3 regions of the Streptomyces sp. V4I23 genome follow, and region 1 is predicted to be linked to each of the others. Evidence: riboswitches for the same ligand, from Rfam matches in the RefSeq annotation. Region 1 holds a riboswitch; each other region holds the start of a gene.

Region 1 (3,640 bases):
GCGTCCGTGCACAGATACAGGCGGGCGTCGCCGAGCAGTTCGCGAGCCGTGGACATGATGCTTCCCCCCGCTGGATGGGTGATGAGCGGCGCGCGGGTGCGGGACGGAGCCGTTCGGCTCCCGCCCGCACCGCGCGCTTCGATGGTTCGTACGAGGCCGTCCTGTCAGGACGGGGACGTCGCGACGGACGTCAGACGGCGAGCGCCTGAGCCCGGCGCTTCACCTCCGTGCCGCGATTCTCGCTCAGGGCCTGCGCCGGGGTCCCCGGCAGGGTCGCGTCGGGAGTGAACAGCCACTCCAGCATTTCTTCGTCGGTGAAGCCGTCGTCCCGCAGCAGCGTCAGGGTCCCGGAGAGGCCCTTGACCACCTTGTTGCCGTCGATGAAGGCGGCAGGCACCTGCAGTGTCCTGTTCTCACCACGGCGGACGGCGATCAGCTGGCCCTCCTTGACCAGCTGCCGCACACGCGTCACCTCGACATCGAGCATTTCCGCGATGTCGGGCAGGTGGAGCCAGGCGGGGACGAGAGCATCAATTTTTGCGTCAATCTCGGTCACAGGAACAAGCCTGCCATCTTGGACTGACAGCCGGTAGCCGACTCCTACGCGGTCGCCGCCTTCAGGGGGACGGACGGGTCGGCGGCCCGGCCCGGGTCCAGCCGCGCGCCCGACGCCACGAGCCTGCGGCCCTGTGCCAGGTCACGCGGCCTGTCGACAGCGAGCAGCGCGACCAGCACGCCCTCCCGCAGCCACAGCACCGACCAGTCGGCGTCCACGGCCGGGTCGCCGCGCCACAGCAGCGTGTCGCCCGCCGGGTGATGGCCCGCGTACTGCACGAAACGCCCGAACTGCTCCGACCAGAAGTACGGCACCGGGTCGTACACCTGCGGCTCCGGGGCGGCCCCGAGGATGTTGGCCGCGACCGTGCGCGGACCCTGCAGCGCGTTGTCCCAGTGGTGGACGAGCAGCCGGGTGCCGTAGCGGCCCGAGGGGTAGGAGGCGCAGTCCCCCACGGCGTACACGTCGGGCGCGGAGGTACGCAGATGCCGGTCGGCGACGACTGCGCCGTCCTGGCCCAGCTCGATGCCGCTGCCGACAAGAGCGGCGGTCGCGGGCCTGGCGCCGATGCCGACGACGACGGCGCCGGCCGCGATCCTGCGTCCCGATCCGGCCAGCACCACCGTGCCCGGCTCGACGGCGGCAACCCGCTCGCCGGTGAGCAGCTCGGCACCCGCCTCGGCGTACCAGCGGGCCATGGGCGCCGCGACCTCGGCGGGCAGCGACCCGGCCAGCGGACGGTCGGCCGCCTCGACGACGGTCACGGCGCAGCCCGCCTCGCGCGCGGCGGTCGCGAACTCCGCGCCGATCCAGCCGGCCCCGACCACCACGATGTCGTGCTGCCGCGCGAGCACGGGCCGCAGCCGGTCCGCGTCGTCGAGCGTGCGCAGCAGATGGACGCCCGGGACGCCCGCGGCCCCGGGCAGGGCGACGGGTTCGGCACCGGTGGCGAGGACGAGGACGTCGTACGGGACGGGTCCGGCGGCGGTGTCGACCTCGTGCGCCCCGGGGCGTACGCCGGTCACCTCACAGCCCAGCCTCAGGTCGACGTCGAGCGCGTCGAAGTCGATGTCGAACGCGGAGCCCTCCGCCGTGCCGAGGAGGATCGCCTTGGAGAGCGGCGGCCGGTCGTACGGCTGGTGCGGTTCGGCGCCGATGAGGGTGACCGGTCCGGTGAAGCCCAGTTCGCGCAGGGCGACCGCGGTCTGCACCCCGGCCATGCCCGCGCCGACCACGACGACCCGTCGCCCGTCCCCGGCCTGCTCGTGCGTGTGCTCGCTCACCGGGCCACCTTAAGCTTCTGACGCATCATCAGGCAGCAGTTGCTCGACGACGCTGGTCCCGCTGCCCTCCTGCGACTCCCACTCCCAGGTCTCCTCCAGGCGCGCCCGCCCGTCGGGGAGTTCGACGACGGTGGACAGGCAGTGGCCGCTGGACGTCCCGCCGTCCGTCTTCAACTGGACATAACGGAAGTCCAGCCGGTCCCCCTCACGCGTGCCCACGAGGTGGCCGCGTACCACGTCGCCGCCCTCGTACTCGGCCCAGATCCGCCCCTGCCGCTCGTGGTAGAGGAACCGGGTGCGGGTGCCGACCTGGCCCGGGGCCTGGTCGGCCACCGGCGCGAGCACCAGTCCGTCGAGCGAGATCGCCACTGCGTCCACCTCCTGCGCACCCGCGCCGGGGGACGGCGGCTCCCTTACTGCGCGCCTGGGCGTGGGGTTAGGGTGGCCACCGTAAGGCACTCGCGGGAGCCCGGACGCACCGGGCTGAGAGGGAGGCTGGCCGGCCTCCGACCGTACGAACCTGATCCGGGTCATGCCGGCGAAGGGAGGGGCTGGACGCCCATGTCTCGTACACCAGACGCACCCGACGTCCTCGTCGTCGGGGGCGGGATCATCGGCCTGGTCACGGCCTGGCGCGCGGCGCAGCGCGGGCTGAGCGTGACCGTCGCCGATCCGGAGCCCGGCGGCGGGGCCGCGCGGGTCGCGGCGGGCATGCTGGCCGCCGTCACCGAACTCCACTACGGCGAGCAGACACTGCTCGGCCTGAACCTCGAATCGGCCCGGCGCTACCCGGCGTTCGCCGCCGAGCTGGAGGCGGCGAGCGGGCTGTCGGTGGGCTACCGCGCGTGCGGCACCCTCGCCGTCGCCCTCGACGCCGACGACCGCGCGCACCTGCGGGAACTGCACGCCCTGCAACGCCGTTCGGGCCTGGAGTCGGAGTGGCTGACCGGTCGCGAGTGCCGCCGCCTGGAGCCCATGCTCGCGCCGGGGGTCCGCGGCGGTCTGCGCGTCGACGGGGACCACCAGGTGGATCCGCGGCGGCTCGCCGCGGCGCTGGTCATCGCCTGCGAGCGCGCCGGGGTCGGCTTCCGCCGCGCCTGGGCCGAGCGGCTGCTCGTCGTGCACGACCGCGCCGCGGGTGCGGTCCTGGACGACGGAACGGAAGTCGCCGCCGGCCAGGTGGTGCTGGCGGGCGGCAGCCTGAGCGGCCGCCTCGGCGGGGTGCCGGACGACGTCCTGCCTCCCGTACGGCCGGTGAAGGGCCAGGTCCTGCGGCTGACGGTGCCGGGCTCGTACGCGCCGTTCCTGTCCCGCACGGTCCGCGCGGTGGTGCGCGGCAGCCACGTCTACCTGGTGCCGCGCGAGAACGGCGAGCTCGTGGTCGGCGCGACCACCGAGGAGCTGGGCTGGGACACGACCGTCACCGCCGGCGGCGTGTACGAACTGCTGCGGGACGCGCACGAGCTGGTGCCCGGCATCACCGAACTGCCGCTGACCGAGACGCGCTCCGGGCTGCGCCCCGGCTCCCCCGACAACGCGCCGATGCTCGGATTCACCGAGCTGCCGGGGCTCTTGCTCGCGACCGGCCACTACCGCAACGGCGTGCTGCTCACGCCCGTGACCGGCGACGTGCTCGCCGACGCGCTCACCAGCGGGCGGCTACCGGACCTCGCCGGCCCGTTCAGCCCCCGCCGGTTCGCCCCCGCCGGCGCACGCGTACGACAGGAGCAGCCCGCATGAACGTCTCCGTCAACGGCGAGACCCGCGAGCTCGCCGACCGCACCACCCTGGACACCGTGGT
Region 2 (3,640 bases), 1.8 Mb from region 1:
TGAAATATCACTCCTTGTGATCTGCTGCCGCTTCCAGCACCATGGCGTCGACAAGGCCAAGAGAGCCGGCAGCGATCGTTCCTGGCCGTTTTCCTCTTTTCGTCAGCACGGTTCATTGATTGCTTCAGCTACTGCGAGGTACGTGATGCGCGAGTCGGTCCAGGCCGAGGTTCTGATGAGTTTTCTCGTTTCCGAGGAGCTGTCCTTCCGGATCCCGGTGGAGCTGCGCTACGACACGTCGGATCCGTACGCGGTGCGGATGACCTTCCACCTTCCCGGTGACGCGCCCGTGACCTGGGCTTTCGGCCGGGAACTGCTGCTCGACGGGATCAACACGCCGAGCGGGGACGGCGACGTGCACATCGCTCCGACCCGGCCCGAGGCGCTGTCGGACGTCCACATCCGCCTGCGCGTCGGGAGCGATTCCGCGCTGTTCCGCGTCGGCGCGCCGCCGCTCGTCGCGTTCCTCGACCGTACGGACAAGCTGGTGCCGCTCGGCCAGGAGCTCGCGCTGGGTGATTTCGAGGTCAGCCTGGAGGAGGCACTCGGGCGCATCCTTGCCGAGGAGAACGCCGGCTGACGGCCGGTCACCGGCCGCCCGGCTACTTCTTGCGGCGCCGCCCCCTGCCGCCCCGCGCGGGCGCGGCCGCCTTGTCGACCGCCCGGCCCGGGCGGTCCGCGGACACGACCAGGGCGGCGAGCGCGGTGGTCACGGGCACGGAGGCGACCAGGCCGATCGAGCCCACCAGGGTCCGTACGATCTCCTCCGCCACCAGCTCGCTGGTGGCCACCGTGCCCACGCTGGACTGGGCGATCGAGAACAGCAGCAGCAGCGGCAGCGCCGCGCCCGCGTAGGCGAGGACGAGCGTGTTGACGACCGAGGCGATGTGGTCGCGGCCGATCCGGATGGCGGAGCGGTAGAGGGCGCGCGGGCCCATGTCCGGGTCGGCCTGGTGCAGTTCCCACACCGCCGACGTCTGGGTCACGGTGACGTCGTCGAGCACGCCGAGCGAGCCGATGATGACCCCCGCGAGCAGCAGGCCGCTCATGTCGATGTTCGGGTAGAGGCCCTTGATCAGGCCGGTGTTGTCGTCGGTGTTGCCGCTGAGGCTGGCCCAGCCGATGAACAGCGAGCCCAGCAGGCCGATCAGCAGCAGGGAGATCAGCGTGCCCAGCACGGCGACCGACGTCCGCGCGGTGATGCCGTGGCACGAGTAGAGCGCGATGAGCATGATCGCGCTCGCCCCGACCACCGCGACGATCAGCGGATTCGCACCCTGCAGGATCGCGGGCAGGATGAACAGTGTCAGCACGGCGAACGAGACGGCGAGCGCGATCAGCGCCATCACGCCGCGCATGCGTCCGACCAGGACGACCACCAGGGCGAAGATGCCCGCCAGCAGGGCCATCGGGAATCCGCGGTCCACATCGGTCACCGAGTACTGCAGATCGCGGGGCGCGTCCGGCGCGTACGCCACCACCACGCCCTGGCCCTCCTGCAACTGCCGCGGCGCGTCGGGCTGGACGATCTCGACGAACCTCCGGCCCTTGTCCTTGCCGGTGGTGACCTCGACGGTGGCCTTTCCGCAGTCGCCCTGCTGCGCGTCGACCGCCTCGCGGCCCTGGGGCGTCGACGTGTCGCCCGTCGGGGGGACCTGGCCGGCGTTGACGTCCTTGCAGTCGACCCTCTCGACGCTCACCACCCTGCCCTGCTCGGTCTGCCGGTCGAAGCCGACCCCCGAGCGCTCGTGGCCGGGCGTCCCGCCGGGCCACAGCACGGCGAGGCCGACGACAACGGCCGTCGCGAAGGGGATCAGCACCGCGGCGATGACCTTGCGGAGGTGCTGGGAGACGGGCGCTGCCGGCCCGTGACTGTGCACATGGCCGTGGTCGTGGCCCTGCTGTTCGGGATGCTGCGGCGATGAGGTCACGGACAGATCATCGCAAGAACGAGAGGGGGCCTCTGTTCAGCGCGCCAGACATGACGCTAGCGTGGTGTCACCTTTGCACACGCGGGAGCTCGGAGCACCGGGCTGAGAGGGCGCTGACCTTCGTACATCCGTACGGGACAGCTGCGCCGACCGCCGAACCTGTTACCGGGTAATGCCGGCGTAGGGAGTAGGTCTCATGACCGTATCGGACGCACGCACGCCTGCCTCGAACCAGAACGACGAGGCCGGGAAGTCCATCGGCTGGCACAAGGGATACGTCGAGGGCTCGCGTCCCGACATCCGCGTGCCGGTCCGCAAGGTGCACCTCACCAACGGCAAGGACGTGACGCTGTACGACACGTCGGGGCCGTACACGGATCCGAACATCGAGACGGACGTACGCCGGGGTCTGCCGCCACTGCGGGAGAACTGGATCGTCGGTCGCGGCGACACCGAGGAGTACGCGGGACGCCCGGTCCGACCCGAGGACGACGGGATCAAGCACACGTCGCCGCGTGGGGGCCTGCGCAACCTCGACGCCGTCTTCCCCGGCCGTCCGCGTCAGCCGCGGCGGGGCCGGGACGGGCAGGCGGTGACGCAGCTCGCGTACGCCCGCCGCGGCGAGATCACGCCGGAGATGGAGTACGTCGCCGTCCGCGAGAACGTCGCGCCCGAGGTGGTGCGGGAGGAGATCGCGGCGGGCCGCGCCGTCCTGCCGGCGAACGTCAACCACCCGGAGATCGAGCCGATGATCATCGGCAAGCGGTTCCTGGTGAAGGTCAACGCCAACATCGGCAACTCCGCGGTCACCTCCTCCATCGAGGAGGAGGTCGAGAAGATGACCTGGGCGACCCGCTGGGGCGCCGACACGGTCATGGACCTGTCCACGGGCCGCAACATCCACACCACGCGCGAGTGGGTCCTGCGCAACTCCCCCGTGCCCATCGGCACCGTGCCGCTCTACCAGGCGCTGGAGAAGGTCGACGGCAAGGCCGAGGAACTGACCTGGGAGATCTACAAGGACACGGTCATCGAGCAGGCCGAGCAAGGCGTCGACTACATGACCGTCCACGCCGGCGTCCGCCTGCCGTACGTGCCGCTCACGGCCAACCGCAAGACCGGGATCGTCTCGCGCGGCGGCTCGATCATGGCGGCGTGGTGCCTGGCGCACCACAAGGAGAGCTTCCTCTACGAGAACTTCGAGGAGCTGTGCGAGATCCTCGCCGCGTACGACGTCACGTACTCGCTCGGCGACGGCCTGCGCCCCGGCTCGATCGCGGACGCCAACGACGAGGCGCAGTTCGCGGAGCTCAGGACGCTCGGTGAACTGAACACGATCGCCAAGCGGCTGGGCGTGCAGACCATGATCGAGGGCCCGGGCCACGTCCCGATGCACAAGATCAAGGAGAACATCGACCTCCAGCAGGAGATCTGCGAGGAGGCGCCGTTCTACACGCTCGGCCCGCTGACCACGGACATCGCTCCGGCCTACGACCACATCACCTCCGGCATCGGAGCGGCGATGATCGCGTGGTGGGGCACGGCCATGCTCTGCTACGTGACGCCCAAGGAGCACCTGGGCCTGCCGAACCGCGACGACGTGAAGACCGGCGTCATCACGTACAAGATCGCGGCACATGCGGCGGACCTGGCCAAGGGACACCCGGGCGCCCAGGAGTGGGACGACGCGCTGTCCGACGCCCGCTTCG
Region 3 (3,640 bases), 3.6 Mb from region 1:
CCCCACAGCTCGTCGAGCAGTCCCCCGCGTCCCAGCAGGGCGAGGAAGGCCGTGCCGACGACGACCGTCGGAAGCACGAACGGCACCGTGACCACGGCGCGCAGGAGGCGCTTGCCGGGGAAGTCGAGCCGGGCGAACACGTAGGCGCCGGGCAGGGCCACGAGCAGGGTGAGTGCGGTGGAGGCGAGCGCCTGCCAGGTGGTGAACCACAGGACGTGCAGGATGTCCGGACGTCCGAGGACCTCGCCGAACCGCCCGAACTGCCAGGCGCCCTCGACGCGCAGGCCGCGGCCGACGATCGCGGTGACCGGGTAGGCGAAGAAGACGGCGAAGAACGCGACGGGGCCGGCCATCAGGGCGAGCCGCGCCGCGTTCCCCCGCAGGGACTGCCTTACTTCAGGACGAGCGAGGACCACGACCGGACCCACTGCTCACGGTTCTCGGCGATGGTGCCGGGAGCGACGGTCTCGGGCTTGTCGACGACCACACCGTGCTCGGTGAACAGCTCGGGCAACTTCGCGCCCTCGACCACGGGGTTGACGAACATGGTGAGCGGCATGTCCTCCTGGAACGTCCTGGTGATCAGGAAGTCCAGCAGCGCCTTGCCTCCCGCCTCGTTCTTCGCGCCCTTGAGCAGACCGGCGAACTCGATCTGGCGGAAGCAGGTGCCGGTCGCGACACCTGTGGGCGCCTCGGCGGGCCGCGGGTCGGCGTAGAGGACCTCGACCGGCGGGCTCGAGGCGTACGAGACGACGAGGGGACGGTCGGCGCCCGCCTTCTTGCCGCCGGCGGAGCCGGAGAAATCCTCGTTGTACGCCTGCTCCCAGCCGTCGACGACCTTGACGCCGTTGGCCTTGAGCTTCTTCCAGTAGTCCTGCCAGCCGGACTCGCCGAACGCGCCGACGCTGCCGAGCAGGAAGCCGAGGCCGGGCGAGGACGTCGCCGGGTTCTCGACGACGAGCAGGTTCTTGTACTCGGGCTTCGCGAGGTCGGCGAAGGTCTTCGGGGGCGCGAGCTTCTTGTCGGCGAAGAACTTCTTGTCGTAGTTCACGCAGATGTCGCCGGTGTCGACGGGCGTGACCCGGTGCTTGTCCGCGTCGAGCCGCGCCTCGTCCGCCACCTGGTCGAGCCCCTTGGCCTCGTACGGCGTGAACAGGTCGTTGTCGAGGGCGCGGGAGAGCAGGGTGTTGTCGACGCCGAAGAAGACGTCGCCCTGCGGGGAGCCCTTGGTGAGGATCTCCTTGTTGAGCGCGGCGCCCGCGTCCCCGCTCTTGAGGACCTTGACGGTGTACCCGGTCTGCCGGGTGAACTCCTTGAGGACGGCGTCGGACGCCGCGAAGGAGTCGTGGCTGACGAGGGTGACGGTCTTTGAGGCGCCGCCGGTGCCGGACCCGGAGTCCTCGGACTGCCCGCCGCAGGCCGCGAGGGCGGTGACGCCGAGGGCGGCGGCGAGCGCCGTGCCGGTGGCACGCCGAAGCTGGCTGTTCATGATGGTGCTGACTCCCTACGCCGGTATGACCCGGATCAGGTCCGAGGGTCTGCGGCCCCGGGGCGTCCTGCGCCCTGCCGCACTCTCAGCGCTGCTGCGCTCCCCTGTCGGAATGTTTCGTTGTTCATTTGTGCGAACGCACAGGGCACAGTATCAGCCGCCCGGCCGACGGCCCTTGGTCACCGCTCCTGCGCCGCCAGCTGCCCGCACGCGCCGTCGATCTCCTGCCCTCGGGTGTCCCGGACGGTGACCGGCACACCATGGGCCGCGATGGCCTCGACGAACGCCTTCTCGTCCTCCGGCCGCGATGCCGTCCACTTGGAGCCGGGCGTCGGGTTCAGCGGGATCAGGTTGACATGGACCCTCTTGCCCTTGAGGAGCCGGCCGAGCAGATCGCCGCGCCACGCCTGGTCGTTGATGTCGCGGATCAGCGCGTACTCGATGGAGATCCGGCGCCCGGACTTCTCCGCGTACTCCCATGCGGCGTCGAGGACCTCGCGGACCTTCCAGCGGGTGTTGACCGGGACGAGGGTGTCGCGCAGCTCGTCGTCCGGCGCGTGCAGGGAGACGGCGAGGCGGCACTTGAAGCCCTCGTCGGCGAAGCGCAGCATCGCGGGGACGAGGCCCACCGTGGAGACGGTGATGCCCCGCTGCGAGAGGCCGAGGCCGTCCGGCTCGGCGTCGGTCAGCCGGCGGATGGCGCCGACGACCCGCTTGTAGTTGGCGAGCGGCTCGCCCATGCCCATGAACACGATGTTGGACAGCCGGGCGGGGCCCCCGGGTACCTCTCCGTCCCGCAGGGCCCGCATGCCGTCGACGATCTGGTGCACGATCTCGGCGGTGGACAGATTGCGGTCGAGACCGGCCTGCCCGGTCGCGCAGAACGGGCAGTTCATCCCGCAGCCCGCCTGCGAGGAGATGCACATCGTGACGCGGTCCGGATAGCGCATGAGGACGGACTCGACGAGCGTGCCGTCGTGGAGGCGCCACAGCGTCTTGCGGGTGGTGTCGTCGTCGCAGGAGATGTGCCGCACGACCGACATCAGGTCGGGCAGCAGCTCCGTGGCGAGCTTCTCCCGCGCGGAGGCGGGGATGTCGGTCCACTGCGCCGGGTCGTGCGCGTACCGCGCGAAATAGTGCTGGGACAGCTGCTTGGCGCGGAACGGCTTCTCGCCGATCGCGGCGACGGCGTCCTTGCGCTCGGCGGGTGAGAGGTCGGCAAGGTGCCGCGGGGGCTTCTTGGCTCCGCGGGGCGCGACGAAAGTGAGTTCTCCGGGCTTGGGCATGGTGCTACCAGTGTCGCAGACCCCGTAGCTATCACCGGCCCGGCCGGGGGGCGCCCGCCGGTGCGGAGCCGTACGACTCCGCACGCGAGCACGGGATGCACGCGCTGCGGCAGTTCTACGCGTCCGTGCTGCTGGACGCCGGGGAGGACATCAAGGCCCTGAGCGAGTACCTGGGAGACTCGGAGCCTGGCCTCACGCTGCGGGTGTACGCACACCTCATGCCTACAAGCCGAGAGCGGACCCGCCGAGCCGTCGACGCTGTGTTCCTACCGGGCACCACACCCCACAGGGATGTGAGCCGGGCTCGTCAGCGCGCCTGATCCAAGCGCGAAAAGCGCCGGGGCTGGATCTCCCAGCCTCGGCCGACCATGCCGAGCGTCAGCGCCCCTCGGGCCCATGTCCCGCGCACCTTGATCTCCTCTTCGCGGTAATGTCCGCGCGTCGTGAACGCGACCTGTTCGCCGTCAAGGACGTACCGCGCCACATACACGCCGGGCTTGCTGTCTTCTCTGCGGAGCCAACCCTCCAGAGCCGCGGCACTCGTGGGCTGAGGTGCGGGTCGTACGAGCGCGTCCAGAACTGTGCCGTCCGGATAGAAGCGGAACACCTGCGTATCCGCAGCGAAAATCCCGTTCAGTGGCGGTGCCCCGCGGCGGCGCCTTCGCCTGGCCAAGCAGCCTGCCCTCCTGTGTCTCACGGCCCACACACGGCCCAGCGACCTGCTCAGGGCCGCCATCCCCTCCGTACTGGGCATGGTGCTGCCCAGTGTCGCAGCCACCGCCAGGTGGCCTGCGGCCGCTGACTCGGGCCGTGGTCGCCCGGATACGACGGTCCGGGCGGGGGCACCGTTCGGGCAGCGCCGCGC

What was found. Region 1 has a riboswitch for thiamine pyrophosphate ahead of thiO (glycine oxidase ThiO). Riboswitches for the same ligand answer to the same signal wherever they lie in the genome.
Region 2: another riboswitch for thiamine pyrophosphate. It lies ahead of thiC (phosphomethylpyrimidine synthase ThiC); the one in region 1 lies ahead of thiO (glycine oxidase ThiO).
Region 3: another riboswitch for thiamine pyrophosphate. It lies ahead of QFZ82_RS12225 (thiamine ABC transporter substrate binding subunit); the one in region 1 lies ahead of thiO (glycine oxidase ThiO).

The regions. Positions count from the first base shown of each region.
Region 1 covers NZ_JAUSZW010000004.1:5,846,962-5,850,601, reverse strand. The annotation lists gene thiE (thiamine phosphate synthase) at 1-56, opposite strand, end outside; gene QFZ82_RS28890 (Rv2175c family DNA-binding protein) at 191-556, opposite strand; gene QFZ82_RS28885 (NAD(P)/FAD-dependent oxidoreductase) at 601-1,839, opposite strand; gene QFZ82_RS28880 (hypothetical protein) at 1,849-2,208, opposite strand; TPP riboswitch at 2,291-2,403, shown strand; gene thiO (glycine oxidase ThiO) at 2,401-3,579, shown strand; gene thiS (sulfur carrier protein ThiS) at 3,576-3,640, shown strand, end outside.
Region 2 covers NZ_JAUSZW010000004.1:4,076,557-4,080,196, forward strand. The annotation lists partial or broken gene QFZ82_RS20755 (IclR family transcriptional regulator) at 1-3, shown strand, start outside; gene QFZ82_RS20760 (SsgA family sporulation/cell division regulator) at 146-580, shown strand; gene QFZ82_RS20765 (YibE/F family protein) at 603-1,931, opposite strand; TPP riboswitch at 2,003-2,135, shown strand; gene thiC (phosphomethylpyrimidine synthase ThiC) at 2,128-3,640, shown strand, end outside.
Region 3 covers NZ_JAUSZW010000004.1:2,250,554-2,254,193, forward strand. The annotation lists gene QFZ82_RS12220 (iron ABC transporter permease) at 1-353, opposite strand, end outside; gene QFZ82_RS12225 (thiamine ABC transporter substrate binding subunit) at 392-1,489, opposite strand; TPP riboswitch at 1,485-1,605, opposite strand; gene rlmN (23S rRNA (adenine(2503)-C(2))-methyltransferase RlmN) at 1,669-2,775, opposite strand; partial or broken gene QFZ82_RS12235 (hypothetical protein) at 2,844-3,095, shown strand; gene QFZ82_RS12240 (hypothetical protein) at 3,083-3,382, opposite strand.